2 regions of the Streptosporangium sp. NPDC000563 genome follow, and region 1 is predicted to be linked to the other one. Evidence: riboswitches for the same ligand, from Rfam matches in the RefSeq annotation. Region 1 holds a riboswitch; the other holds the start of a gene.

Evidence for each region. Region 1 has a riboswitch for glycine ahead of gcvP (aminomethyl-transferring glycine dehydrogenase). Riboswitches for the same ligand answer to the same signal wherever they lie in the genome.
Region 2: linked by a shared signal. The riboswitch ahead of gcvT (glycine cleavage system aminomethyltransferase GcvT) and the one ahead of gcvP (aminomethyl-transferring glycine dehydrogenase) in region 1 are both predicted to bind glycine.

What each region holds. Positions count from the first base shown of each region.
Region 1 is NZ_JBEPDA010000011.1:22,292-36,464, forward strand. It holds gene ABT352_RS23985 (class I SAM-dependent methyltransferase) at 1-283, opposite strand, end outside; gene ABT352_RS23990 (hypothetical protein) at 423-842, shown strand; gene clsA (cardiolipin synthase ClsA) at 923-1,519, shown strand; gene ABT352_RS24000 (sugar phosphate nucleotidyltransferase) at 1,523-4,024, shown strand; gene ABT352_RS24005 (double zinc ribbon and FHA domain-containing protein) at 4,409-4,921, shown strand; gene ftsR (transcriptional regulator FtsR) at 4,948-5,598, shown strand; gene ABT352_RS24015 (bifunctional nuclease family protein) at 5,678-6,148, shown strand; gene ABT352_RS24020 (MerR family transcriptional regulator) at 6,293-6,913, shown strand; glycine riboswitch at 6,929-7,021, shown strand; gene gcvP (aminomethyl-transferring glycine dehydrogenase) at 7,201-10,056, shown strand; gene ABT352_RS24030 (tetratricopeptide repeat protein) at 10,192-10,974, shown strand; gene ABT352_RS24035 (hypothetical protein) at 11,138-11,488, opposite strand; gene ABT352_RS24040 (alpha/beta hydrolase family protein) at 11,635-12,267, shown strand; gene ABT352_RS24045 (DUF5999 family protein) at 12,275-12,466, opposite strand; gene ABT352_RS24050 (TetR/AcrR family transcriptional regulator C-terminal domain-containing protein) at 12,876-13,478, opposite strand; gene ABT352_RS24055 (hypothetical protein) at 13,674-14,075, shown strand.
Region 2 is NZ_JBEPDA010000033.1:14,701-28,873, reverse strand. It holds gene bcp (thioredoxin-dependent thiol peroxidase) at 1-255, opposite strand, end outside; gene ABT352_RS37670 (DUF3618 domain-containing protein) at 367-699, shown strand; gene ABT352_RS37665 (hypothetical protein) at 851-1,357, shown strand; gene ABT352_RS37660 (amino acid deaminase/aldolase) at 1,594-2,787, opposite strand; gene ABT352_RS37655 (DUF6286 domain-containing protein) at 2,937-3,593, shown strand; gene ABT352_RS37650 (hypothetical protein) at 3,821-6,013, opposite strand; gene ABT352_RS37645 (L-serine ammonia-lyase) at 6,155-7,531, opposite strand; gene gcvH (glycine cleavage system protein GcvH) at 7,604-7,993, opposite strand; gene gcvT (glycine cleavage system aminomethyltransferase GcvT) at 7,990-9,081, opposite strand; glycine riboswitch at 9,115-9,209, opposite strand; glycine riboswitch at 9,210-9,308, opposite strand; gene ABT352_RS37630 (gamma-glutamyl-gamma-aminobutyrate hydrolase family protein) at 9,382-10,077, opposite strand; gene ABT352_RS37625 (3-oxoacyl-ACP reductase) at 10,214-10,990, opposite strand; gene ABT352_RS37620 (aldehyde dehydrogenase family protein) at 10,996-12,342, opposite strand; gene ABT352_RS37615 (glutamine synthetase family protein) at 12,345-13,712, opposite strand; gene ABT352_RS37610 (FadR/GntR family transcriptional regulator) at 13,776-14,173, shown strand, end outside.

The DNA of each region.
Region 1 (14,173 bases):
CGTCGACCACGACGTCCACCCCGGGGTTTCCCGCGGCGAGGAACTCGGCCAGCCTCGGGTTGATCTCGACGGCCATGTGGTGTCCCCGGCCGCCCAGCCGGCGCTGGATCTCCGCCGTGAACGCGCCGGTGCCGGGACCGAGCTCGACGATCACCGGATCTCCCCGGAGGGGAACGGGCGAGGCCACCGCCTCGGCGAGCCGCCGCGAGCTCGGCGCCACCGCTCCGACGGTGCCCGGCGAGCGGAGCCACTGTCCCAGAAAGAGCGCGGTGTCATTGGTCATGGTCTGAAGCGTAGGGGAATCCGCCAGGCGGTGGATCCGTAGGTCATTCCCCAGGCTGACGACCCGGCCGTGCCTCCGCGGTCACGATGTGCTTCGAACCACTCGCTTTTCATCTTTCATCTGAGGAAGGACACATCTCATGCAGGAGGTCGTCACCCAGCCCGATCCGACGCGGGGCCGTCAGGTATCCACGGGCCTGCTGTACGGCGTCCGCGTCCTCGTCGTCGCCCAGGCCGCCGGACTCGTCGTCGCCGCCTCGTTCGCGGGCCAGGCCGTACAGGGCGGGGGAGAACTCGGCGAGACCCACGTCATGGCCGGGATGGTGGTGCACCTGATCGCCCTGCTGCAGATCGTCGCGGCCGTGCTGGTCTGGCGTCCGGGACGGGGGGCGGGCTGGCCCGCGCTGGCCAGTCTCGGCCTGTTCCTGATCGGCATGGGCCAGCACTTCAGCTGGGACGCGCTCGGCACCCACGTGCCCAGCGGTCTCGCCCTGTTCGGACTGACCGTGGCGGTGCTCATCTGGGCGTGGTCGCCCCGCGCCGCCGAGCGCCGGTCCTGAGACGTGCGCCCTCCCCGCATCCCCTCGGTGGCGCCGGACACAGTAGTGTCACCATCAGGTGCGGGGAGGGAGTTCAGCCGGTGGGTCCGGAAGAATCGGGGGCTGAAGATCGAATTTGGACGGTTCCCAACGCGCTGAGCCTGGCCAGGCTCCTGGGGGTGCCGGTCTTCCTCTGGCTCGTGCTGGGGCCGAAGGCCGACGGCTGGGCCGTCGCCCTGCTCATGCTGGCCGGATTCTCCGACTGGCTCGACGGCAAGATCGCCCGTGCCTGGAACCAGACCAGCAGGCTCGGCCGCCTGCTCGACCCGCTGGCCGACCGGCTCTACATCCTGGCCACCCTGTTCGGCCTCGCCATGCGCGAGATCATCCCCTGGTGGCTGGCGCTCGCCATCCCGCTGCGCGACGTGATGCTGCTGGGCATCCCGCTCATCCTGCGCCGTCTCGGATACGGTCCGGCACTGCCCGTGCACTTCCTCGGCAAGGCCGCCACCGCGAACCTGCTCTACGCCTTCCCCCTGCTCTTCCTGGCCCATCACCCCTCCTGGTACGCCGAGGCGGCGGGGATCGTCGGCTGGTCCCTCGCCATCTGGGGCACAGGTCTGTACTGGTGGTCCGGAGTGCTGTATTGGGTACAGGTGCGTCAGCTGACCAGCGAGGCCAAACGCCTTAAGAGGTGATCTGTGAAGGCCGTCGTCATGGCGGGCGGGGAAGGGACACGGCTCCGGCCGATGACCGCGAACCAGCCCAAGCCTCTCCTGCCCGTGATCAATCGGCCGATCATGGAGCATGTGCTCCGCCTGCTGAAACGGCACGGTTTCACCGAGACGGTGGTCACCGTGCAGTTCCTGGCGGCTCTGGTCAGAAACTACTTCGGCGACGGCGACGAGCTCGGCATGAGCCTGCACTACGCCACCGAGGACACGCCGCTCGGCACCGCGGGCAGCGTCAAGAACGCCGCCGACCGGCTCCGTGACGACCGCTTCCTGGTCATCTCCGGCGACGCGCTGACCGACATCGACCTGAGTGACATGATCCGCTTCCACCGCGAGAACGGCGCGATGGTCACGATCGGGCTCAAGCGCGTCCCCAACCCGCTGGAGTTCGGCATCGTCATCGTCGACGACCAGGGCAGGGTGGAGCGCTTCCTGGAGAAGCCGACCTGGGGCCAGGTCTTCTCCGACACCGCCAACACCGGCATCTACGTGATGGAGCCCGAGGTCCTCGACGAGATCGCGGCCGGGGAGTCCGTCGACTGGTCGGGCGACGTGTTCCCCAGGCTGCTGGAGCGCGGCGCCCCGCTGTACGGCTACGTGGCCGACGGCTACTGGGAGGACGTGGGCACCCACGAGAGCTACCTCAAGGCCCAGGCCGACGTCCTGTCGGGGCGGGTCAAGGTCGACATCGACGCCTTCGAGGTCTCGCCGGGCGTCTGGGTGGCCGAGGGGGCCTCGGTCGACGCCGACGCCGTCCTCAAGGGCCCCCTCTACATCGGCGACTACGCCAAGGTCGAGGCGGGGGCCGAGCTGCGCGAGTACACCGTGCTCGGCAGCAACGCGGTGGTCAGGGAGGGAGCCTTCCTGCACCGCGCGGTCGTCCACGACAACGTCTACGTCGGGCCCAGCGCCCACCTGCGCGGTTGCGTGATCGGCAAGAACACCGACCTGATGACCGCGGCCAGGGTCGAGGAGGGCGCCGTCGTCGGAGACGAGTGCATCATCGAGGCCGAGGCGTACATCTCCTCCGGCGTCAAGATCTACCCGTTCAAGACCATCGAGGCCGGGGCGGTGATCAACAACAGCGTCATCTGGGAGCCGCGCGCCCAGCGCAACCTGTTCGGCCCCCGGGGGGTGTCGGGGCTGGTGAACGTTGAGATCACCCCCGAGTTGTGCGTACGGCTGGCCAGCGCGTACGCCACCACCCTGAAGAAGGGCGCCTCGGTCATCACCTCCCGCGACTCCTCCCGTGCCGCGCGGGCACTGAAGCGGGCGGTGATCAGCGCCCTGAACGCGAGCGCGATCAACGTGCTCGACCTGGAGGCGTCCCCGCTCCCGGTGGCCCGCTTCCACACCGCCAGGGAGAACGCCGTCGGCGGCATCGCGCTGCGCACCACCCCCGGCGACCCGCAGAGCGTCGACATCGTCTTCATGGACGAGCACGGCGCGGACCTGTCCCCGGCGGCCCAGCGCAAGCTGGACCGGGTCTTCTCCCGGCAGGAGTTCCGCCGCGCCTTCCCCGGAGAGATCGCCGAGCTGAGCTTTCCGGCCAGGGCGGTGGAGGACTACACGCACGAGCTGCTGCGCCTGGTCGACATCAGCGGGGTGCGCGACGTCGACATGAAGGTCGTGGTCGACTGCGCGGGAGGCACCTCCTCGCTGGTGCTGCCCAGCCTGCTGGGCCGGGTCGGGGTGGACGTGCTGACCGTCAACAACCGGCTGGACGACGCCTCGCCCACCGAGACCCTCGCCGAGCGCCGCCGTGATCTGCAGCGCCTCTCAGAGCTCGTCAGCTCCTCCAGGGCGGCCTTCGGGGTGCGCTTCGACCCGGTGGGGGAGCGGGTCGCGCTGGTGGACGAGATGGGCCAGCTGATCAGCGAGGAGCGCGCCCTGCTGGTCGTGCTCGACCTGGTCGCCGCCGAGCGGCGCGGCGGCAGGGTGGCGCTGCCGGTCACCACCACCCGGGTGGCGGAGCAGGTCTGCAGGTTCCACGGCGTGCAGGCCGAGTGGACCTCCACCGCGATCGACGCGCTGACCACCGCGGCCAGAGGGCCGGAGACGATCTTCGCGGCCGACGGGCGCGGCGGTTTCATCGTGCCCGAGTTCGGGCCCACGGTGGACGGCCTGGCGGTGTTCCTGCGCCTGCTGGGCCTGGTCGCCAGGACCAGGCTCTCGCTCAGCCAGATCGACGCCAGGATCCCCGAGGCCAAGCTGCTGCGCCGGACCGTGCCGACCCCGTGGGCCGCCAAGGGCGCGGTGATGCGCTCGGTCATCGAGGCCGCCGAGCACTACCGCATCGACACCACCGACGGGGTCCGGGTCGTCGCCGAGGACGGCAGCTGGGCCCTGGTGCTGCCCGACCCGACGGAGGCGGTCACCCACCTGTGGGCCGAGGGCTTCGACGTCGACTCCGCGCAGACCCTGATCGAGCACTGGGCGCGGGTGGTCGAGGACGCCGCGGGCGGCTGAAGGGCACAGCCGGGCACAGACGGGCACAGACGGGCACAGACGGGCGCAGGTGGGCCCAGCCGGGCACCGGGGGAGAGGAGCAGGTCGTGAGCGAGGACCGTGAGCCGAGCGGAGCGGGAAAGCCGGGCGGGCAGGGAGGAGGATGAGCGCTCGGGGCGAGGGGTCGCGACAAAACACAGCGCGGCGCCATGGACCGGAGACAGTGCCCCACTGTAACTTTGTCACCGACCGTACCCGCGGTTCAGCGTCAACCTTGACCTTCGCGCCTCATCACTGTATGTTGCGGCATTCGCAGTCCGAGAAAACACTTGAGAAGCGAAGAAGCGAGGCGCGCATCACTGAGCACCGTTGCCGCGTCTTCGCGGTAGGAGGCCGAGCCGATCGATGCCGAGCGTCTACTGCACGCAGTGCGGTCATGCCAACCCTGAGGATGCCCGTTTCTGTTCACGATGCGGGTCGCCGCTTACCAAAGCCGAGACCGCCGGAGACAGCACATCGACGATCTCCCTCTCCGGGATCGAGGCATATGAGGCGGAGACAGGTGAGACGCTTCTCGCCGAACGGCAGGCCGTCGAGCAGTTGCCCCCGGGCACCGCGTTGCTGGTCGCGATGCGCGGCCCCAACGCCGGCAGCCGGTTCCTGCTCGACAGCGATCTCACCACCGTGGGCCGCCATCCGGAGAGCGACATCTTCCTCGACGACATCACGGTCTCGCGCCGTCATGTGGAGTTCTACCGGCGCGGCGGCGGGGTCTTCACCGTCCGTGACGTCGGCAGCCTCAACGGTACGTACGTGAACCGCGAGCGCATCGAGGAGGTCCCGCTGTACGGCGGGGACGAGGTGCAGATCGGCAAGTTCCGCCTCGTCTTCCTCACCCGCGGTGCCGCTGGAGGATGATGAGCTCGCAGGCCGCTCGTGCGCACATGAGCATCGGGGAGGTGCTCGCCCTCCTGCAGGGCGAGTTCCCCGACGTCAGCATCTCCAAGATTCGTTTCCTGGAGGGCGAGGGGTTGATCGAGCCGGAGCGCAGTCCCTCCGGTTACCGCAAGTTCAGCTACGCCGACGTCGAGCGGCTCCGTTACATCCTCAGCGAGCAGCGTGACCGCTACCTGCCGCTGCGAGTGATCAAGGATCATCTGGAGGCGGCCGATCGCGAGGAGCGCCCGGCCGCCCGGCCGCGCGCCGTCCCCGACGAGGCGCCTCCCGAGCTCAGGCTCACCCGCGAGGAGCTGATCGCCGCCGCCGAGCTCGACGAGGAGACCCTCGCCGAGCTTGAGGACTACGGCCTGCTGGCCGCGGTGGCCCGCTACTACGACGCCGAGGCGCTGGCCGTGGCCCGCAGCGTCGGAGCCCTCGCCGCCTTCGGCCTGCGCGCCCGCCACCTGAGGGCGGTCAAGGCCGCGGCCGAGCGCGAGGCGGGCCTGGTGGAGCAGGCCGTCGCCCCGCTGCTGCGCCGTCGCGGGCCGGGCGCGATCGACCAGGCCGACGAGACGGCGAGGGAGATTTCCGGCCTGCTGCTGGAATTGCACGCCTCGCTGCTGCGTTCCGGCGTGCGTGGGGCTCTGGGTCGGTGAGAGCCTGACCAGGCACTCGTACCCCCACGAGTGTTACGTTGAACAAACCGGTCGGAATCCAGCGAAGACGGAGCAGCCCGTGTTGCAGATGGAGGTCGTGGGCGTTCGAGTTGAAATGCCCTCCAACCAGCCGATCGTCTTGTTGAAAGAGACGCATGGGGAGCGTTACCTGCCTATCTGGATCGGCATGACGGAAGCCACGGCGATCGCCATGGCCCAGGCCGAGGAACCACCACCCCGGCCGCTCACTCATGACCTGTTCCGTGACGTGCTCGAAGGGCTCGGAGTCCGGCTGAGCACGGTCAACATCGTCGCCCTGCGCGACGGCATCTTCTTCGCCGATCTCGTGTTCTCCAACGGGGTGGAGGTGAGCGCGCGTCCCTCGGACTCGATCGCCTTGGCACTTCGCACCGGCGCACGTATCTTCGCGAGTGAGGACGTGGTCCGGGAGGCGGGGGTGATCATCCCCGACGACCAGGAGGACGAGGTGGAGAAGTTCAGGGAGTTCCTTGACACGATCACGCCCGAGGACTTCGGCCGCGCGGGGTAGGAATTTCGGTGCATTTACGCTTCACGACGCGCCGAGTGGGGTCGTTGACTGGACTTGGCCCCAGTCCTACGGTGCATGTGAACCCTGCGGCCGTGCGTAAACCCCCAGATCAGGCCGTGGGATGAGAGAAAGCCGGAGGTCCGCGTGGCGGTCAGCAGCGGCGAGGGTAGAAACGCCGATCAGGATGACCCGAAACGGCGCCAGTCGGCACGTCAGCGCGCGGGTGAAGAGGGTCTGCTGTTCGACGGGCAACCGGTGAAGGTGCCCGCCGACATCGGCTACCGGGGCCCGACGGCCTGTTCCGCGGCCGGCATCACCTACCGGCAACTCGACTACTGGGCGCGCACCGGCCTCGTCGAGCCCACCGTGAGAGCCGCCCACGGATCCGGCTCCCAGCGCCTTTACGGCTTTCGCGACATCCTGGTGCTCAAGGTCGTCAAACGGCTCCTCGACACCGGCGTCTCCCTCCAGCAGATCCGCATCGCCGTGCAGCACCTGCGCGACCGGGGCGTCAACGACCTGGCCGGGATCACCCTGATGAGCGACGGGGTGAGCGTCTACGAGTGCACCTCGCCCGACGAGGTGATCGACCTCCTCCAGGGCGGCCAGGGAGTCTTCGGCATAGCACTGGGACGGGTGTGGCAGGAGGTGGAGGGCTCCCTCGCGGATCTGCCCGGCGAACGTGCGGAGTCGAGCGAGGGCCCTTTAGGCGATCATCAGGCCGATGAGCTGGCCCGCCGTCGCAGAGCACGACGAACCGGGTAAACTCGGACTCGCTGCTGACCCTGTGCGGGAGAGACCCCGACAGCGAGCGGGGCGCCGAAGGAGCAACCTCCCCGGAATCTCTCAGGCACCCGGTACCGCACGGACGAGGCAACTCTGGAAAGCAGGCGCGCCGGCCAGGCGCGACTCACCGACGGTGCAAGCCTCCCGTCACGGGTAGGTGAAGCTCTCAGGTCACGACGCGTGAGACGGTCGTGATGACAGAGGGGGAGACCAGGCATACGCCCGCGCCCAGCGCCGGTCTCCACCCCGTCCCGGGAGGCTTCACAATGACCGACCTGTCATCGCTCAGCGAACTCGGCTCCCTGCCGTTCTCCACCCGCCACATAGGGCCGGACGACGCCGGCCAGACCCGCATGCTGGAGGCGGTCGGATTCGCCTCCGTGGCCGACCTGGTCGCGGTGGCCGTGCCCGAGGCGATCCGCTCCGCGGGGCGGCTGAGCCTGCCCCCGGCGGCCGGGGAGTCCGAGGCCCTCGCGGAGCTTCGAGTCCTCGCCGGGCGCAACACCGTGCTCACCTCGATGATCGGCCTGGGCTACCACGACACGATCACTCCGGGCGTCATCCGCCGCAACCTCCTGGAGAACCCCGGCTGGTACACCGCGTACACGCCCTACCAGCCGGAGATCTCCCAGGGCCGTCTGGAGGCCCTGATCAACTTCCAGACCGTCGTCTCCGACCTGACCGCCCTCGACGTCGCCGGTGCCTCCCTGCTCGACGAGGCCACCGCCGCCGCCGAGGCGATGACCCTGGCCCGCCGCGCCGGCCGCGGCCCCTCGAAGGTGTTCGTGGTCGACGCCGACGCGCTGCCGCAGACCAAGGCGGTGCTGCGCACCCGCGCCGAGCCGCTCGGCATCGAGCTGGTCGAGAGCGACTTCACCGCCGAGCTTCCCGAGTGCTTCGGGGTGCTCGTGCAGTATCCCGGCGCCAGCGGCAGGATCCGCGACTTCCGCGCCGTCGCCGACGCCGCCCACGCGCGCGGCGCCCAGGTGGTCGCCGCCGCCGACCTGCTCGCCCTCACCCTGCTGGCCGCGCCGGGCGAGCTCGGCGCCGACATCGCCGTCGGGTCCTCGCAACGCTTCGGCGTCCCCCTCGGCTTCGGCGGCCCCCACGCCGCCTACATGGCGGTCCGCGACGGTCTCCAGCGCCAGCTGCCGGGCCGCCTGGTGGGCGTCTCCCAGGACGCCGACAAACGCCCCGCGTACCGGCTCGCCCTCCAGACCCGTGAGCAGCACATCCGCCGCGAGAAGGCCACCAGCAACATCTGCACCGCGCAGGTGCTGCTCGCCGTGATCGCCGGCATGTACGCCGTCTACCACGGCCCCGAGGGCCTGCGCAGGATCGGACGGCGCACCCACAGGCACGCCGTCGTGCTCGCCGAGGGCCTGCGCCAGGGCGGTGTCGAGGTCGTGCACGACACCTTCTTCGACACCGTGCTCGCCAGGGTGCCCGGCCGCGCCGAGGAGATCGTCGCCACGGCACGCGAGAACGGCGTCAACCTGCGCCTGGTCGACGCCGACCACGTGGGCGTCACCTGCGACGAGAAGACCGAGCCGCTCCACCTGGAGCAGGTCCTGGCCGCCTTCGAGATCAGCGGCGCCGTGCTGGCCGACCTCGACGCCGCCGCCCACGACGCGCTGCCCGCCGCGCTGGCGCGGGTCAGCGACTACCTGACCCACCCGGTCTTCCACAGCCACCGTTCCGAGACGGCCATGCTGCGCTACCTGCGAAGGCTCCAGGACAAGGACATCGCGCTCGACCGGTCGATGATCCCGCTGGGCTCCTGCACCATGAAGCTCAACGCGACCACCGAGATGGAGCCGATCACCTGGCCGGAGTTCGCCGGGCTGCACCCCTACGCGCCCGAGGACCAGGCCGCGGGCCACATCGAGCTGATCGGGGAGCTGGAGCGCTGGCTCGCCGAGGTCACCGGCTACGACGCCGTGTCGCTTCAGCCGAACGCCGGCTCGCAGGGGGAGTTCGCCGGGCTGCTGGCGATCCGCGCCTACCACACCGCGCGCGGAGAGTCGGGCCGCGACGTCTGCCTGATCCCCTCGTCCGCGCACGGCACCAACGCCGCGAGCGCCGTCATGGCCGGCATGCGCGTGGCCGTGGTCGCCTGCGACGACAAGGGCAACGTCGACCTCGACGACCTCGTCGCGAAGATCGACAAGCACCGCGAGCAGCTTGCCGCGATCATGGTGACCTACCCGTCCACGCACGGCGTGTACGAGGAGACGATCGTCCGGATCTGCGAGCTGGTGCACGAGGCCGGCGGGCAGGTCTACGTCGACGGCGCCAACCTCAACGCGCTGGTCGGCCTGGCCAGGCCGGGGGAGTTCGGGGCGGACGTCTCCCACCTCAACCTGCACAAGACCTTCTGCATCCCGCACGGCGGCGGTGGCCCCGGCGTCGGCCCGGTCGCGGTCCGCGCCCACCTGGCCGACTATCTGCCCGGCCATCCGCTGCGTGAGGGTACGGCGGTCGGCCCGGTCTCGGCCGCGCCGTACGGCTCGGCGGGCATCCTGCCCATCTCCTGGGCCTACATCCGGATGATGGGCGCCGACGGCCTGAAGGCGGCGACCGAGCAGGCCATCCTGTCGGCCAACTACCTGGCCCGCAGGCTCAGCCCCCACTACCCGGTCCTCTACACCGGCCGCGGCGGCCTCGTCGCCCACGAGTGCATCGTCGACCTGCGCCAGATCACCAAGGAGACCGGGGTGACGGTCGACGACGTGGCCAAGCGCCTCATCGACTACGGCTTCCACGCCCCGACCATGTCCTTCCCCGTGGCGGGAACGCTGATGATCGAGCCGACCGAGAGCGAGGACCTGGCCGAACTCGACCGGTTCTGCGAGGCGATGATCTCGATCCGCGAGGAGATCGCGAAGGTCGCCTCCGGCGCGTACGACAGGACCGACAACCCGCTGCGCAACGCCCCGCACACGGCCGACAGCCTCGTCGTCGACGAGTGGGCCCACCCCTACAGCCGCACCGAGGCGGCCTACCCGCTGCCGTCGGTGCGCGAGGGCAAGTACTGGTCGCCGGTCCGCCGTATCGACCAGGCCTACGGCGACCGCAACCTGGTCTGCTCCTGCCCTCCCCTGGAGGCGTACGAGGACTGATCCCGCCGGCCTCGTGGACATCGCGCGAGAGCCGGGAAACCCACGCGAACCGTGATATCCGCCGGGAATGCGGGGGGACGGACGAGGCCCCGAGTCGTTAGGCTCGGGGCGTCTCCGTATCCGGAAGGATCATGCATGCCTGAGGTGGACACCCGTCCCTTGGACGCCGCGCGAAGACTGGCCGAGTCGGGCGATCTCGACGGCGCCGCCACGATCTTCGCTGAGCTGGTCGCCGATCCCGACGAACCCGACAGGGCCCAGGCGGCGGTGGGGCTCGCGGTGGTGCTCGAGGAGAGCGGAGACGTGCCGGGCTCCCGCGCGGCCGCGCGCACCGCGCTGGCGACCGGGCACCCGGAGTTCGCCGCCCAGGCCGCCTGCCTGCTCGCGGGGAGCTTCGAAAGGGAGGACCTGGCGGAGCAGGCCCGCGCCGCCTGGCAGGCCGCGCTGGGTGTCGGCCATCCCGCCTATGTCCCGCTGGCGCACATGGCCCTCGCGCGGCTCGCCACGGGCGAGGAGGAGGCCGAGCGGTCGCTTCGCGAGGCGCTCGCCACCCGTGACCCGGAGATCGCTCCTCGGGCCGCTCAGCGGCTGGCGGAGGTGTTCCTTGAGGAGGGCGAGCTGGCCGAGGCCGCGCAGGTGCTCCTGGAGGCGCTCTCGGTGCCGGAGGCGGCCGAGGTGCCGAGACTGAGGGTGATGCTCGGCATCGCTCATCTGGAGATGGCCTGCGCCGAGTTCTCCGGCGCGATCGAGGAGGGCGGAGACGTGGAGACCGGTGCGCTGGCCATCGAGCTCCTGGCGCGCACCCTCCCGCTCAGGGGGCGCGACGAGGACGCCGAGCGGGTGTGGCGCTACGGTCTGGACAGCGCCGACGAGGACCTCGCCGGTGAGGTCCGCCTGCGCCTCGACCGGGATCTCTGAGGTCCGGCGACTTCGGGGGCCGTGCGCGGAGCGGCGGTCGCCCTGTGGGCGGACGTCGGGCGGACGCCGGGCCGATGGGGCCGGGCCGGACACTGTCCGGGAGTGGCGGATCCACAGGGGACCACAGGGGAGGTGTCTCCCCGTTCCCGCGGCGCCCTCGCCGTCAGTCGCGCTCCCGCCAGCGGCTCAGGGCGTGGGCGAAGTTGATCGCGACGATTCCGCCCCAGGCGAGCAGCAGTCCGGCGGTGCCGGCGTTCTGCGCGGCGATGGCGGTGAGCGGGATCCCGATGCCCATGGAACCGAGGGCGATCGGGATCGAGGAGTTCGTGCTCCTGCGCGGCCTGGCCGCCGGCGCCCCGGTGGCGTGCAACTCGGCGCGCACCCGGTGGGCGATGGTCGCGTCGAGACGTGACACGAACGAGTCGACGAGCGCGGCCTCGTACTCCGGGCCGAGGTCGCGCCGGGCCTCGATGGTGGCGCGCATGTCCTGGCGGATATCTTGGTAGTCCTGCACGCTTCGATTGTTCCCTCGCCCCCGGCCGCCGGGCATCAGCCGTTAGGACGAGATTCGTGTCCACCTTCGACTCCACCCCCCTCGCGAAGGCGTCCGCCCCGCGGACCACCGCGGAATCCAGGCTTCCGGCGGGCACGGCCGGGCCTCTGGAGATCGTGACCCCGCACGGCCCGGCCCTCGTGGAGATCGACGAGGTGGCCGCCCCGCGCTTCCTGCTGGTGCTCACCCACGGCTCGGCCGGGGGAGTGGACGCCCCGGACCTGCTGGCCGTGCGGGACGCCGTGACGGCGATCGGCGGGACGGTCGCGCGGGTGCTGCAGCCGTTCCGTGTGCGCGGGGCCCGGGCGCCGGGGTCGGCGGTCAAGCAGGACGAGGCGTGGGAGAGGCTGGTGGCGGGGTTGCGCGGGCGCTATCCGGGGCTGCCGCTGGCGCAGGGTGGGCGGAGCAACGGGGCGAGGGTCGCGTGCCGTACGGCCGAGCGGGTCGGTGCCCACGCGGTCGTCGCGCTGGCCTTCCCCCTGCACCCGCCGAGGAAGCCGGAGCGCTCCCGCGCGGGGGAGCTGCGTGCGGCGGGTGTGGACGTGCTGGTGGTGAGCGGAGACCGTGACCCGTTCGGCGTGCCCGAGGCGGCGGACGCCGCGCGCCTGGTGGTGCTGCCGGGAGAGGGTCACGACCTCGGGAGGAGTCCCACCAGGGTGGGCGAGGTGGTCGCCGAGTGGCTCGACACGAGGATGCGGCCGGGCTCGGTGGACCCGCTCAGCGTGACCGGTCGGGGGTGACGGGTCTTCAGACGACGCCGGCCAGTGGCCGGTGCGGCTCGATGACGGCACCGTCGGGGAGGAGCTCGCCGGTGTCCTCGAACAGCACAACACCGTTGCAGAGCAGGCTCCAGCCCTGCTCGGGGTGGGCCGCCATGGTGCGGGCGGCTTCGCGGTCCAGCGCGTCGGCGGACGGACAGGACGGCTCGTGCGGGCACATCGGCGTGCCTCCGGATCTCTCGTGTCGGCTCGCCCGTGTCACACCGGGCACGGGGGTGGGCATCGGACATCCGGCGGCACCGTCACCGATGGGTCTCCGTTCCCACGTATGACGGGGACGAGCATCTGAATGTTGACATATGGCCATGCGACCCCTAACAGAGCGAGGGTCGCACATCAAGTAGATCAAGTGTGCGATCGATCGCACCTCGGCGACATAGCCCGTTAGGACTGTTTGGGACTGCTAGAGGGCCAGTCCGTCAGGGCTTTGTCGGGGGATGTGACCTATAACACAGCATGCCTCATATGAGCACATTCAACCAAGTCCGACACGCCGCCTGGCGGGTAAACGATCGGTTACAAGTTGCTGACGTGCCCCGATGCCGGCCCTCGCGCCCCTGGCCTGGCCCTTAGCGGCTCCTGCCCTCCCGCGTGCCCAGGCCGGCCAGGAGCGCGTCCAGCCCGTGCTCGAAGTCGGTGTCCGCCGCCGGGCTGCCGCCTCCCCTCGACGGAGGGCGCCAGGGCTCGTCCTCGTCGCCCGGGGGCTCGGCCCAGCCCGACTGCTGCACCTCCACCGCCACCGCGCCGAAGACGTAGGCCCGCAGGGCGCGTACCGCCCCCGCCGGGTCGGCCAGGCCCGCCTCGGCCAGTTGCTCGGTCTGCTCCCTGATCGCGATCGCCGCCCTGCCTCTCGGCGGTTTGGTCAGGGCGAGGGCCAGCACCCCGGGATGCTCCCTCAGTGCTGCCCTGCTCGCCCGGCACCAGGCCCTCGCGCTCTCCTGCCAGCTCTCGCCCGGCTCGGCGTGCACGGTGGTGACGTGCTCGGCCAGCGCGTCCATGAGGGCGTCCTTGCCGCGCGGCAGGTGGTGGTAGATGGCCATCGCCTCCACCTGGAGCGCGTCGCCCAGCCGTCGCATCGTCAGACGCCGGAGCCCTTGGCCGTCTGCGATGTGAAGGGCGGCGTCGATGATGCGCTCCCTGGAGAGCGGGACGGGTGGTCGCTTGGCGGGCATGGGAGGCATCCTGCCACCGCCTGCCTTACTGCGTAAAGGGTGGCGCGCCGAACAGGACGGACCTCCGTCGCGCGGCGGGACGGGGTCGTCCGGGAGAGGTCGGGTCCCTGAGTGTGTGGGGTGAGGGCTGAGCGCGTAGGCTACGAGCGGTGATCTGCCGGAGGAGGCCCGGCGACCGGGGAGAGAGGGAAGAAGATGGCGTTTTTCCGACCGAGCGTGAGCCGGGAGGCGGAGGTTCGTCACCACGCTGACCAGGAGGTCGGGAAGAGCTTTCCCGAGCTCCTTGAGAAGGCGCGCGAGGCCGAGGCCGAAGTGCGCCGGGCGCAGGCCGCCGCGGCTCCGGTGCAGGAGTTGCGAGCCGCCGGGCTGGCGTTCGACAGGGCTCTCACCGAGGCCCTGCGCGCGGCCGAGGCCAACCAGCGTGCGACGTTCGGGGTCAAGGCGTACGACGACCGGATCCGCCGCCGCAAGGGCAGGGCGACCCCCCGGGGTGCCGAGTGGACCGCGGAGGTCAACCGCCTGCGCACCCTTCGCGAGCAGAACCGGCTGACCGGCATCCCCCGGGTTCCCCGCCCGGTCGCCGCCTCCGCCCGCTGACCTTCATCCCAAGCGCCCTGGGCACCCAGGGCTCCCGTTCGAGAGGGCTCCTCCCCGCGGCCGAAGACCGCGGGGAGGAGCCCTTCGCGGTCCCGGCC
Region 2 (14,173 bases), on a different contig from region 1:
GGCGTCGTGCTCGACGAACTTGGCGAGCTTGGCCGGGCTGTCCTTCGAGACGCCGAGCACGACGAATCCGGCCGAGGTGAGTGAGGCGAGGCTGTCGCGGAAGTCGCAGGCCTGCTTGGTGCAGCCCGGGGTCATCGCGGCGGGATAGAAGTAGAGGATGACGCGCTTACCGCGGTGGCTCTCCAGCGACACGGTGGTGCCGTCGGCGGCGGGAAGGGTGAAGTCCGGGGCGGCGTCGCCCGGCTCAAGTTTCATGGTGTTCCTCCGAGGAATGGTTCCCCGGTCAACTTACCGGCCTGCCCGAAGTGCCGTGGGTGGGTAGGACCTGACAGACTGATCAATGTCAAGGAGTAGGGGAGGATAGCCATGGCGGACACCGATCCCGCGGAGTTGGAACGACAGATCGAGCGCACGCGCGCGGAGTTGGCCCAGACGGTGGACGCCATCGCGGACCGGGTGAGCCCCAAGCGGGTCGCGGCGCGTGGTGTGGCGAAGGTCCGGGCGAACGCGGAGCATCTCGCCGCTCAGGTCGGTGACCTGGTGGGGGGCGCGGCGGGGCCGAAGCCGGTCAGGCTCGCCGGCGAGCCCGAGGACCTGTGGGCGGACGAGCGGCCGGACCTGGCGCCGATCCTGATCGGGGTGGGGGCGGCGCTGGCGCTCGGCGCGGTGGTCATGCTGTGGCGGCGCCGTCGTCGCTGACCGTCGCCGGCCGAGGGAGCGAATGTCGCCGGCCGAGGGAGCGAATGTCGCCGGTGACCGATCGGCTGCCCGGAATTGAGTAGGGGTTTACTCATGTGACCTTTTTCCCGCTCGCGGACCATCGCGAGTAGGAAAAAGGAGGGGTAAATCCATGAAAAACATCATTCGCGCCGCGATCGCGGTGGCGGCGACCACGAGCGTCATGCTGACCGTGGCTCCGGCCGCCTTCGCCGCGACACCGACGTCCGCGTCGGCTGCGTCCTCGGCGTCCTCGGCGTCCTCTGCGCGAGACTTCGACGACAACTTCGAGCAGGAGTCCAGGAACGGCCTGGCCACGCTGGAGGCCGTGTACTCGGTCAGGGGTGACGACGAGGAGGACAACACCTTCAGGCTGCGGGGCGATCTGTACGACGGTGACAGGCGCACCCTCCGCCAGGGTGGTCGCTGCGCCTACGCCGAGGTGCAGGTCACCTCGTCCGATGACGAGGACTGGGACGTCGCCAAGCGCGTCAAATTGTGCAGCTACGACGACACCAAGCGCTTCCGCGTCACGGCGCACGACGTGAGCGAGGTGCGGGTCAAGACCTGCCAGGTCAAGTACCGCGGCTGGTCGACCTACAAGTGCAGCAGGTGGGAGGAACTCGACCTGGGCTTCTGAGATCTCTCCGAGGTCAGGCACCTCCGGGCGCGGGAGCACCGCGGGCCGTCGTGCCCGGAGGGCGGGGTCGAGATGTGAGGGGGAACGGGCACTCGCCGTGGAGCGGCGGGTGCCCGTTTCGCATGCCGGGCCAGGTTGGAGGCGCGCCGGACCCGATCGAAGGCGTGCCCTGCCCGGGGTCAGGGGCGTACCGGGCAACGGCTGGAGGCACAGTTGGCGGCAGGATCACGGCAGGGTCAGAGGAAGGTGCGGCCCTCGCCGCGGTAGGTGGGGACCTCGTCCACGACCTCGTCCCCGTCGATCAGGTGCAGGCGCGCGAAGCGCTCGCAGAGCTCGCCCGCCTTGGCGTGCCGGAACCAGACCCGGTCGCCGGCGCGCAGGTCTTCCGCCGCCTGCCCGATGAGGGGGGTCTGGACCTCTCCGGCCCCCTCGTTGGAGTCGTAGCGCAGCCCGCACGGCAGGTAGGGCTGGGGCAGGCGGTCGTCGCCGGGGGCGCCGGAGGCGGGGTAGCCGCCGCCGAGGACGGTGACGACGCCGGGGGCGGGGCGGCGTACGACGGGCAGGGCGAACAGGGCGGCGGGCCGGCCGGTGAATCCCCGGTAGAAGTCGAACAGGCGGGGATGGAAGAAACCGGATCCGGCCGCGATCTCGGTGACGGCCCTCTCCTCGGTGGTCTTCTCGATGCTGCCGGTGCCGCCGCCGTTGACGAACTCCAGGTCGGTGACCTGGCGGACGGCCTGGACGATCCGGCCCCTGCGGGTGATCAGCTCGCGGCGGGACCTGGCCTGCATCAGGCGGACGGCCCGGGTGAGGGCGGGGTTGCCCGGCGGGTCGTCGCCGACCCCGGCGATCTGGGCCTCGTACGCCATCAGGCCCACGAGCCGGAAGCCGGGCCTTTTGGCGATCTCGGTGGCGAGGTCGGCGGCCTGGTCGACCTCGTGGACGGGGGAGCGGCGGACGCCCGCCCTGAACCGGCCGCCGAGGGCGAGGTAGCCGGCGTCGACGTCCAGGCAGAGCCGGATCTCGTGGCGGTCGCGGACTCCGGCGACGGCGGATTCGACGAGGTCCAGGTGCTCGGCCCGGTCCACCATGATCGTGATCTCCCGCGCCGCGATCGGCTCGGCGGCGAGTTCGGCGAGCGCGGCGCGGTCGACGGTGGGGTAGGCGACGAGCACGTCGCGCATCCCGGTGGAGACGAGCCAGAGGGCTTCGGGGAGGGTGAAGGCCATGATCCCGGTGAAGCCGTCCATGGCGAGGACGCGTTCGAGCACGGCCCGGGACCTGATGGACTTGCTGGCGACCCTGATCGGCTTGCCCCGGGCGCGGCGGGCCATGCCTTCGGCGTTGGCGCGCAGGGCCCGCAGGTCGAGGACGGCGAAGGGAGGGTCAAGGTGCGCTGTGGCCCGGTCGTAGCGCTGGCGGTCGTCCATGTCCGCAGGATAACCCCGATACGGAGAAGATGAGCATTGTTCATGTTGCTGTATCGGTGATCAATGCTCCCGCCAGGGAGGGCTCAAGATCGTGCAAGTGGGCGGTTGATCCCCGGCCCGGCCCTGCGGGAACGCGTACACATGGCCGGATGACGACTACTCTCCAGGACGTCCTGGCGGGCTCGGGAGGCACCGGTGCCGCGGGGAACACCCCGGGCTCGGGAGGCAAGGCGGGGGCCGAGCGGTTCCAGGACGTCCGGCGCAGGTCGGTGCGGATGCTCAGGCCGGGCAGGACCCTCGCGGGTGTCCCCACCGCGCTGACGGTGTCCGCCGTGCTGGCGGCCTCGGCCGCGGTGACGGTGGGCCTGCTCATGGACTCCCCGCTCGCGCGGGTGCCCTACCGGCGGATCGTCAAGGGCGTCGGCGCGTGGAACTGGTCGGATCCCGCCGTGTTCGCCGCCTCGGTGCTCGCCGTCGCGATGGGCCTGGTGATGCTCGCGCTCGCCGTGCTGCCGGGGCGGTCACGGCTGGTGCCGCTGGAGGCGGGAGACCCGCACATGGTGATCGGCATCACCAGGTCCGGACTCCGCCGCACGCTGCGGGAGGCCGCCGAGTCGGTGGAGGAGGTGAACGGGGCACGGGTCCGGCTCACGTCGCGGATCGTCGAGGTCACCGTGTTCACCGACGCCGAGCGGACAGGCCCCGTGCTGCGCCGGGTGGGTGCGGCGGTGGGCGACCGGCTCGGGGGCCTGGGCGCGATGTGCGCGGGAGAGGTCGTCGTACGGCTGCGCAGGAAGGGGGCCTGATGAGGCCCTACCTGGGCAATCGGATCGGCCTGGCCGTCACGGGGACGGTGCTGGTGTGCGCCGGGCTCTACGCCTTCCTGCGGGGACGCGGTGACCTGCCGGGACAGGCGCCCGGTGCCAGGCTCGTGCCCCGAGGGTTCCCCGGGTGGCTGGCCGCGCATCCGTTGCCGGGCTGGCTGGTCGCGCTGCTGCTGGTGACGCTCGCTCTCGCGGCGCTGCGGTGGCTGCTACACGCCCTGGGATGGGGACGGTGGGGCAGGCGGACCGGGACGGGGACCGCCATGCTTGGAGTCGCTCTTAAAGAAGTCGAAGGGCTCGCTCGTGTCCGCGTCAGGTACGTACGGCACGAGCGGCTGCGCATCGGGGTGGGCTGCGCGCCCGCGACCGATGTCGGCAGACTCGTGTCCCGGCTGAACAGAGACGCGGTGGGGAAGGTCCGACGGGCGCTCGGGGAGGTAGAACTCGGCGTGGTGGTTCGCCTTCACGTTCGCCGCCGCTGACTCCCCGTACTCCGGCGAGCCTGCCGCGCCTCCGTACGCCGACCGCTCACTCGCCCTTTCGTACGCCGACCGTTCGCCTGTCCCCCCGTACACGGGCCGTTCGCCCGTCGCCCCGTACGCCGGCCGTCGCTCCGGCTCCCCGTAGGCCGGGCGCTCACCCGTCCCTCCGTACACCATCCGGTCCGCCGTGTTTCCGTACGCGGGTGTCTCGCCCGTCGTGCCGTGCCCCGGCCGGTCCGCCGCCTCGCCGTACGAGGTCCTCACGGACGTGCTCTCCTCGGGAGCCCGCCCGTCGTACGACCCGTGCGCCGTCTCGTCGAAGGGGCTCGCGTACACCGGTCGCTCGGCCGTCGCGCCGCGCGAAGGGGCCTCGTCGCCGGGTCCCTCGCCCGAAGACCCCTCGTCCGCTCTCCCCGCCGCGACCTCGGCCGCGTTCTCAGCGTTCCCTGTGTTCCCTGTGTGCTTCTCGTGCCTGACGCCGAAGGCCAGTCCGGCGGCCAGGCAGAGCAGCGGGAGGGCGGGGACGACGTAGCGGTGGTCGAAGGCCGCGATGAAGGGCGGCAGGATCAGCAGCATCGTCCCCGCCGCCCAGGGCAGCAGCACCGCGCCGCCGAACCTCCGCAGCCGCATCAGCACGCCGACCAGGCCGACCAGCAGGATCACCGCGAGGTACGGACCCCGCACGAAGCCGTACTCCTGGTAGTTACGCAGCAGGCCCGCGTAGGGTTCGGCCATCGTCGGCGCTCCCGACGAGCCCTGGTAGGCCACGGTCAGCTGCTCGGCGGTCTTGCCCTGCGAGGCGGCACCGGAGGTGAAGGGCCGCACGGTGTCGGGGAAGACGTAGGCGCTCTGCGGGCCGGGAGCCGGGTAGACGCGCCGGGTCCAGTCGAAGATGTGGGCCGCGTCCTCCAGGCCCGCCCGCAGGAAGTCGAGCGGCTGGGCCATGATCGCCTGGGTGGCGAAGGCGCCCGCGAGGGCGTCGCGCTCGGCCCAGCTGCCCTTGACCTTGTTCAGCGGCGACTCGCCGTCCCAGATGTAGACGGGTGGCGCCGCGCGCTGTCCCAGCGGCTCGACGGGGCACAGGGCCGCCTCGGGGCCGGTCGGCTGGATCGCGGCGCAGTCGGCGAAGGTCATCGTCCGGGCCCAGAGGAAGGTGTTTCCCCTGGTCAGAGCGAAACTGCCGTGCTCGGCCCTGAACCAGGCCGCGTACGAGCCCAGGCCGATCGCGGCGGCGAGCGTCGCGGAGAGGACCGCCCGCCACCCGGCTCGGCGGATCACCATGCAGACCAGCGCCACGGCGATGAGCGGCAACCCGATCGTGCGGGTGACGGTCGCCGCGGCGAGCAGCGCCCCGGCCAGCGCGGCGACCCACGCCGCCGGGCGTCGCCGCCACAGCAGCAGCGTGACCGCGAGCACCGCGAGGAACTGGAAGAGCAGGTCCGCCATGACGAGGTGTTCGAGCTGGATCTGGTAGGCGTCGAACAGCACCGACAGCGCGGCGAGCGTCGCACCCCACCCCGGCAGCCCGCCCAGCCTGCGCAGCAGCAGGTAGACGCAGACGGCCACGGCCAGTCCGAGCAGGTGCTGCACCGCGACCACCGCGGGGATGCTGGACAGCGGCTTGAGGATCCACAGGAACAGCGAGTAACCCGCGGGACGGGACTCCAGGGGGCGGGGGGCGAGCCCGGCGTTCAGGTAGACGAAGGAGTCGGCCCAGAACCACAGGGCGGGCCGGTAGCCGAGCATGGCGAGGAGGCGCAGGCCGCCACCCGCGAGCAGGGCGGTGATGAAGAGCCAGTGCGACCCGAGGAAGCGGAGCGCCCGCAGGGAGCGGGAAGGAGTCTCCGGAGCAGGAGAGCGGCGGGAGCGGCTTGCCGGGGGCGTTCCCGTGACCACCGCGACCTCCCGAATCCCGCGCATGGCCACCCAGCATAGGCGTGGGATCGGAGGAGGCTGCACGTGATGCGAAATTTGGTAGCGATCGAGTTGTATGTCGTCAAGGTTCCGCGGTCCCGAGTCTCCCGCGCGCCCGTCAGAGGCCCCACCGCCCAAACCCCGGGGTCAGCACTCGATGACGTTCACCGCGAGCCCTCCCCGGCTGGTCTCCTTGTACTTGTCGAGCATGTCGCGGCCGGTGTCGCGCATCGTCTTGATGGCCTTGTCCAGCGAGACGAAGTGGCGGCCGTCGCCGCGCATCGCGATCCTGGCGGCGGCGATGGCCTTGATCGAGGCGACCGCGTTGCGCTCGATGCACGGGATCTGCACCAGGCCGCCGATCGGGTCGCAGGTGAGCCCCAGGTTGTGCTCGATGCCGATCTCGGCGGCGTTCTCGACCTGCTCGGGGGTGCCGCCCATCACCTCGGTGAGCCCGGCGGCGGCCATCGAGCAGGCCGAGCCGACCTCGCCCTGGCAGCCGACCTCGGCGCCCGAGATGGAGGCGTTCTCCTTGAACAGCACGCCGATCGCCCCGGCGGTGAGCAGGAAGCGGATCACGCCCTCGTCGTCGGCGTCCTTCGTGAAGCGGTCGTAGTAGGTGAGCACGGCCGGGATGATGCCCGCGGCGCCGTTGGTGGGCGCGGTGACGATCCGGCCGCCGGCGGCGTTCTCCTCGTTGACCGCGAGGGCGAAGAGCGAGACCCAGTCCATCGTCTGCAGCGAGTCCTTTTCTCCCGACTCGCTGCGCAGCTGCCGGTGGAGCTGGTGGGCGCGGCGGCGGACCTTCAGGCCGCCGGGCAGCATGCCCTCCTTGTCGATGCCGCGCCGCACGCACTCGCTCATGACCTGCCACAGGACGAGCAACCGGTCGCGAACCTCGGCCTCGGTGCGGCCGAACGCCTGCTCGTTCTCCAGCATCAGCCCGGAGATGGACAGCCCGGTCTCCGCGCACTGGGCGAGCAGTTCGGCGGCCGTGGTGAAGGGGTGGGGCAGGACGGTGTCGTCGGCTTTGATCCGGTCGGCACCGGTGGCGTTCTCGTCGACGACGAAGCCGCCGCCGACCGAGTAGTAGACCTTCTCGCGGACCGTCTCGCCGGACTCGGACAGGGCGGTGAAGCGCATTCCGTTGGGGTGGCCGGGGAGCGAGATCTTGCGTTCGAAGACGAGGTCCTCGCCGATGACGAAGGGGATCTCGCGCGAGCCGTACAGGGAGATGGTGCCCGACTCGCGCATGGCGGCGAGCCGTCCCTCGACCGCGTCGACGTCGACGAGCTCGGGCTTCTCACCGGACAGGCCGAGCAGCACGGCCTTGTCGCTGCCGTGCCCCTTGCCGGTCAGGCCCAGCGAGCCGTACAGGACGGCGCGCACCCTGGCCGTCTTCTCCAGGAGCCCGTCCTGGTGGAGACCGCGGGCGAACTTGTGGGCGGCGGCCATCGGGCCGCCGGTGTGCGAGCTGGACGGGCCGATTCCGATCTTGAAGAGATCGAAGACGCTGATCGTCATCTGAATCCTTCCAGCGTGGACGGCCACGCGCGCCCTCCGGCGCGCGTGACCGTGACGCGAGGGGGGAAAGGCTTAGGACTCACCCGAGGTGAGCGCGGCGTACTCCTCGGGCGACAGCAGGTCGTCGGCGGAGCCCTCAAGACGTACGCGGAACAGCCAGCCCTCACCGTAGGAGTCGCTGTTGACCAGCGAGGGGTCGTCCACGACGGCCTGGTTGACCTCCACGACCTCGCCGTCGACCGGCGCGAAGATGTCGCTCACCGACTTGGTCGACTCGACCTCGCCGACGGCGTCACCGGAGGCGACCGTCGCGCCGACCTCGGGCACCTGCACGTAGACCACGTCACCCAGCGCCTCGGCGGCGTAGGCGGTGATGCCCACGGTGAGGGTGAGGCCGTCATCGATGCCGGAGATCCACTCGTGTTCCTTGGTGTAGTGCAGGTCCTCGGGAATGCTGCTCATTTTTTCCTCCTGTAGAAAGGCAGTGCGACGACCTCGACCGGCTCGTGGCTGCCCCTGATGTCGACGGCCAGTCCTGACGACAGGCCGTTGTCCACGTAGGCCATCGCGATGGGCCTGCCCAGTGACTGGGAGGGCGCCCCGCTGGTGACCTCGCCGACGACCGCGCCGTCACCGGCGACCACCACCGGATACCCGTGCCGGGGCACCCTGCGGCCGGTCGCGACGAGGCCGACCAGGCGGCGGGACGGCGGGACGTCCTTGAGGGGTTCGAGGGCGGCCCGGCCGACGAAGTCGCCCGGTTTGTCAAACCTCACCACACGGCCCAGCCCGGCGTCGAACGGGGTCAGGGCGGCCGACAACTCGTTGCCGTACAGCGGCATCCCGGCCTCCAGACGGAGGGTGTCGCGGGCGGACAGGCCTGCGGGGATCAGGCCGTGCGGCGCGCCCGCCTCGGTGAGGGCGGCCCAGAGCGGCTCGGCGTCCTCGGCCGCGACGAACAACTCGAAGCCGTCCTCGCCGGTGTATCCCGTACGGGCGACGAGGGCCTCGCGACCGGCGACGACGGCGGGCAGACCGGCGTAGTACCTGAGCCCTTCGAGGTCGGCGTCGGTGAGCGAGCCCAGGATCTCCACGGAGCGCGGACCCTGGACCGCGACCAGCGCGTACCGCTCGGAGCGGTCCTCCACCGCGGCGTCGAAGCCCTTGGCGCGGCCGGTCAGCTCGGCGGCCACCCGGGGGTAGTTGGAGGCGTTGGCGACGACCATGAACTCGGCGGGGGCGAGCCGGTAGACGATCAGGTCGTCCAGCACGCCGCCCTCGGCGTCGACGATCATCGTGTAGCGGGCGCGGCCGGGCTCCAGCGCGGAGAGGTGGCCGACCAGCGCGTAGTCGAGGGCTTCGGCGGCCTGCGGCCCCGTCACGAAGATCTCCCCCATGTGGGAGAGGTCGAACAGGCCGGCCGCCTGGCGGACCGCGTTGTGCTCGGCCGACTCGCTGCCGTAGCGGAGCGGCATCAGCCAGCCCGCGAAGTCGGTCAGCGTCGCGCCGAGGGACTCGTGCACGCCGCGCAGCGGCGTAGGTCGGGACATGTGCGCACCTCAGACAAGGGACAGATGAGAGCATCCTCCCCCTCTGTCGTGGGTGCCTGAGAGTTTCATCCGGGTTTTACCGGACTTTCACCTTCGGCGAGGTCGTGGGACCTGCTTTCCAGAGGGCACCTACCCGCACGGTCCTTTGCCTTGAGAGGTTCGCGGGGAGGGCTTGCTCCTTCAGGGGTCCTGGGCTGGCTGTCAGGACGCTCTCCCGCACGGGATTCATCGGTGTCATCGGCCAGCCTAACCGCCCGCACCGGCCGAGCGAAATCCCCTCGCGGCCCCGATCCGTGCCGGTCAGGGGGCGGCGTGCCGGACCAGCGCCTCGAACAGAGCCGACTCGTCGTCGGTCTCGGGGTGCCACTGGACGGCGACGGCGAAGGGGTGGCCGTCCACCTCCACGGCCTCGACCGTGCCGTCCTCGGCGTGGGCGGTCACGGTCAGGCCCTCGGCGAGCCGGTCGAGGGCCTGGTGGTGGTAGTGGGCCACCTCCACGGTCTCGGTCCCGAAGATCTTCGAGGTGTGGCTGCCGGGGGCGAGCCGCACCGGCATCCTGCCGTAGTGGCCGGGGGCCGGGGCGTGCCCGGCGTGGCCGACCACGTCGGGCAGGTGCTGGTGGAGGCTGCCGCCCAGCGAGACGTTCAGGATCTGCATGCCCCGGCAGATCCCCAGGAAGGGGGTGCCCCGCTCCAGCGCCGCCTCGACCAGTCCCAGCTCGGCGTCGTCGCGGAACGGCCGGACGTAGCCGGTCCGCTCGTGTGACTCCTGCCCGTACCGCTCGGGGCCGACGTCGCCGCCTCCGGCGAGGATGAGCCCGTCCAGGCGTTCCACCAGCGCCGAGGGGTCGCCCGCCGGGGGCAGGATCACCGGCTGCCCGCCCGCGCGGGCCACGTGGTCGACGTAGTCGTACGGCAGGAGCGCGGTGGTCGTCTCCCAGACGGTGAAGCGCGCGGGCTCGACGTAGCAGGTGATGCCGATGACGGGACGGGACATGATCTCTTTCTCACGCGGACGCCGGGGACATGGGAGATGGGCCCACGTCCTCGCACGTTATCGGGGCCGGGGTATGGCCTGGGCAAATCCCGCCACCGCCGGTCGCGAAGGTGGCGGGGCGAGGTCTGCAGCGGGTCTACAGCGGGGTGACGTACGCGCCGGAGATGCCGCCGTCCACCAGGAACTCGGAGCCGGTGATGAAGCTCGCGTCGTCCGAGGCGAGGAACGCCACCGCGGCGGCGATCTCGGACGCCTCGGCGAAGCGGCCCACCGGGATGTGGACGAGCCGGCGCTGCGCCCGCTCGGGGTCCTTGGCGAACAGTTCCTGCAGCAGCGGCGTGTTCACCGGCCCCGGGCACAGCGCGTTCACCCGGATCCCCTCGCGGGCGAACTGCACGCCCAGCTCGCGGGACATGGCGAGCACCCCGCCCTTGGAGGCGGTGTAGGAGATCTGGCTCGTCGCCGACCCCATCACGGCGACGAACGACGCGGTGTTGATGATCGACCCCTTGCCCTGCCGCCGCATGTACGGGATGGCGTGCTTGCAGCACAGGTAGACCGAGGTGAGGTTCACCTCCTGGACCCGGCGCCAGGCGTCGATGCCGGTCTCCAGGATCGAGTCGTCCTCGGGCGGCGAGATGCCCGCGTTGTTGAACGCGATGTCCACGCTGCCGTAGGTGTCGAACGCGGTCTGGAACACCCGGGCGACGTCGTCCTCGTCGGTCACGTCGGCCCGCACGAACAACCCTCCGACCTCCTCGGCGGCCGCCGGACCGGTCGTCTCGTCCAGGTCCACGCACACGACGCGGGCGCCTTCCGCGGCGAACCGGCGCGCGGTGGCGAGGCCGATCCCGCTTCCGGCGCCGGTGATGACGGCGACCCTGTCCTGCAAACGTTCCTGCAAACGCAGCATCGCTTCTACTCCTCGGAAATGAAGACGTTCTTGGTCTCGGTGAACGCTGACAGGGCGTCGGGACCCAGCTCGCGGCCGAGGCCCGACTGCTTGAAGCCGCCGAACGGGGTCCAGTAGCGGACGCTCGAATGCGAGTTGACGCTGAGGTTGCCCGCCTCCACCGCTCTGGCGACCCGGAGTGCCCGGCCGACGTCGCGGGTCCAGATGGACCCGCTCAGGCCGTACGGGGTGTCGTTGGCGATCCGTACGGCGTCCGCCTCGTCGTCGAACGGCACCACCGACACCACGGGGCCGAAGATCTCCTCGGTGAACGCCCGGTCGCCGGCCGACCGGGGCGTCAGGACCGTCGGCGGGAACCAGAACCCCGGCCCCGACGGGCACACGCCCCGCAGGTGGGGCGGCTCGGTGACGAAGGAGGCCACCCGTTCCCTGTGCTCGGCGCTGATCAGCGGGCCCATCTCGGTGGCCTCGTCGCGGGGGTCGCCGACTCGGACGTTCAGCACCGCCTCGCCGAACCGCGCGAGGAACTCGTCGTGGACCGAGCGCTCGACCAGGATCCGGGAGCGCGCGCAGCAGTCCTGGCCCGCGTTGTCGAACACCGCGTACGGCGCGGTCGCCGCGGCCTTCTCCAGGTCGGCGTCGGCGAAGACCACGTTGGCGCTCTTGCCGCCCAGTTCCAGGGTGAGCCGCTTGACCTGTCCGGCGCAGGTGGCGGCGATCTGTTTGCCGACCTCGGTCGAGCCGGTGAACACGATCTTCGCCACCCCCGGGTGCTCGACCAGCCGGGCACCCGCGACCTCCCCGGCCCCCGGCAGGACCTGCAACACCCCCTCGGGCAGGCCGGCGGCCAGGGCCAGCTCGGCCACCCGCAGGGCGGTGAGCGGCGTCCACTCGGCGGGCTTGACGATCACGGTGTTGCCCGCGGCCAGTGCGGGGGCCGCCCCCCAGGTCATGATGACCATCGGGAAGTTCCACGGCACGATCACGCCGACGACGCCCAGCGGCTCCTTGAAGGTGACGTCGAGCCCGCCGGGCACCGGGATCTGCAGGCCGTGATCGCGCTCGGGCGCCCCCGCGTAGAAGTCGAGCACGTCGGCGACGTTGCCCGCCTCCCAGCGGGCGTTGCCGATCGTGTGCCCGGCGTTGGCGACCTCCAGCAGGGCGAGCTCCTCGGCGTGCTCGCGCACCAGCGAGGCGAAACGGCGCAGCAGCCGGGCACGGTCTCCCGGTGCGACGTTCCTCCAGTGCGCGAAGGCGCGCCGGGCACGCTCCACGGCCCTGTCGATCTCGGCGGCGTCGGCCATCTCGATCTCGGCGACCGCCTCTTCCGTCGCCGGATTGATGATCTTCACATTCACATCCGTTCGAATCCCCGGAAAAGCTCCCAGTCGGTCACCGCCGCGTCGAAGGCGGTGAGCTCGACCCGGGCGTTGTTCGCGTAGTGCGCCACGACGTCCTCACCGAAGGCGGCCGCCGCGAACTCGGAGGTCTCCCAGAGCTCCAGCGCGTCGCGCAGCGTGCTCGGCACGGTCTCCGCGCCCGAGGAGTAGGCGTTCCCCGTGAAGGCGTCCTCAAGCGGCAGCTCGTTCTCGACGCCGTGCAGGCCGGCCGCGATCAGCGCCGAGACCGCCAGGTAGGGGTTCACGTCGCCGCCGGGCACCCGGTTCTCGATCCGCAGCGAGGGGCCGTGGCCGACCAGGCGCAACGCGCACGTCCTGTTGTCCACGCCCCACTTGACCGCGGTGGGGGCGAAGCTGCCCTGCACGTACCGCTTGTAGGAGTTGATGTTCGGCGCGTACAGCAGGGTGAGCTCGCGCATCAGCGCGATCTGCCCGGCGATGAAGTGCGCTCCTGTCGCCGACAGCCCGTGCGGCCCGGAACCGGCCATCACCGGCTCCCCGCCCGCGTCCCTGAGCGAGATGTGGATGTGGCAGGAGTTGCCCTCGCGCTGGTTCGGCTTGGCCATGAAGGTGATCGCCATGCCCTCCTGGGAGGCGATCTCCTTGGCGCCGTTCTTGTAGATCGAGTGGTTGTCGCAGCTGGACAGGGCCTCGGCGAAGCGGAAGGCGATCTCGTGCTGGCCGAGGTTGCACTCGCCCTTGGCCGACTCGACGTACATGCCCGCGCCCTCCATGCCGAGCCTGATCCTGCGCAGCAGCGGCTCGACCCTCGCGGTGCCGAGGAGGGAGTAGTCGACGTTGTAGAGGTTGGCGGGGGTCAGGTCGCGGTAGCCGCGGCGCCAGGCGTCCTCGTAGGTGTCGCCGAAGACGACGAACTCCAGCTCGGTGCCGACGAATGCGCCCCAGCCCCGCTCGTCCAGCCTGGCGAGCTGCCTGCGCAGGATCTGGCGCGGCGAGGCGGTCACGTCGGAGCCGTCCTCCCACACCAGGTCGGCCATCACCAGGGCCGTCCCCTCCTGCCACGGCACGCGGCGCAGGGTGGACATATCGGGTTTCATGACAAAGTCGCCGTATCCGCGCTCCCAGGACGACATGGCGTAGCCGTCGACCGTGTTCATGTCGACGTCGACCGCGAGCAGGTAGTTGCAGCCCTCGGAGGCGTGCCGCAGCACCTCCTCCAGGAAGTAGCGCCCCGACAGGCGTTTGCCCTGGAGACGACCCTGCATGTCGACGACCGCCAGCAGCACGGTGTCGATCCGCCCCGCCCGCACCTCGTCATGAAGCTCGGTGACGTCCACACGCCCTCCTCGTCGGGGTCTTATTGGGCTAGTGTTAGACCATTGACGTGCAGCGGGGGGAGCGTTGTCAAGGGCCGGAGGAGATAATTGGACGAGCTGTCGCGGTTGACGGCCGTGTTGCGGCCGGTGCGGGCCGGCAACGCGTTCGAGGAGACGGTGGAGCGTCTGCTCCAGGTCATCAAGCTGGGGCTGGTGTCGGAGAAACTGCCGCCCGAGCGGGAGCTCGCCGCCCAGCTCGGCATCAGCAGGGTCACCCTGCGCGAGGCCATCCGCGAGCTGCAGGAGGCGGGCTATCTGGAGGTGCGCCGCGGCCGGTACGGCGGCGCCTTCCTCACCCACAACGTCCCGCCGCAGCCGCATCGGGACGACCTGCGCCGGGCCGTGGCCGACATGGGCACCGACGACCTGTCCGACGCCCTCACCTTCAGGATGGCGGTCGAGTGCGGCGCGGCCCAGGTGCTCGCCACCACCCCCCTCACCCCGGA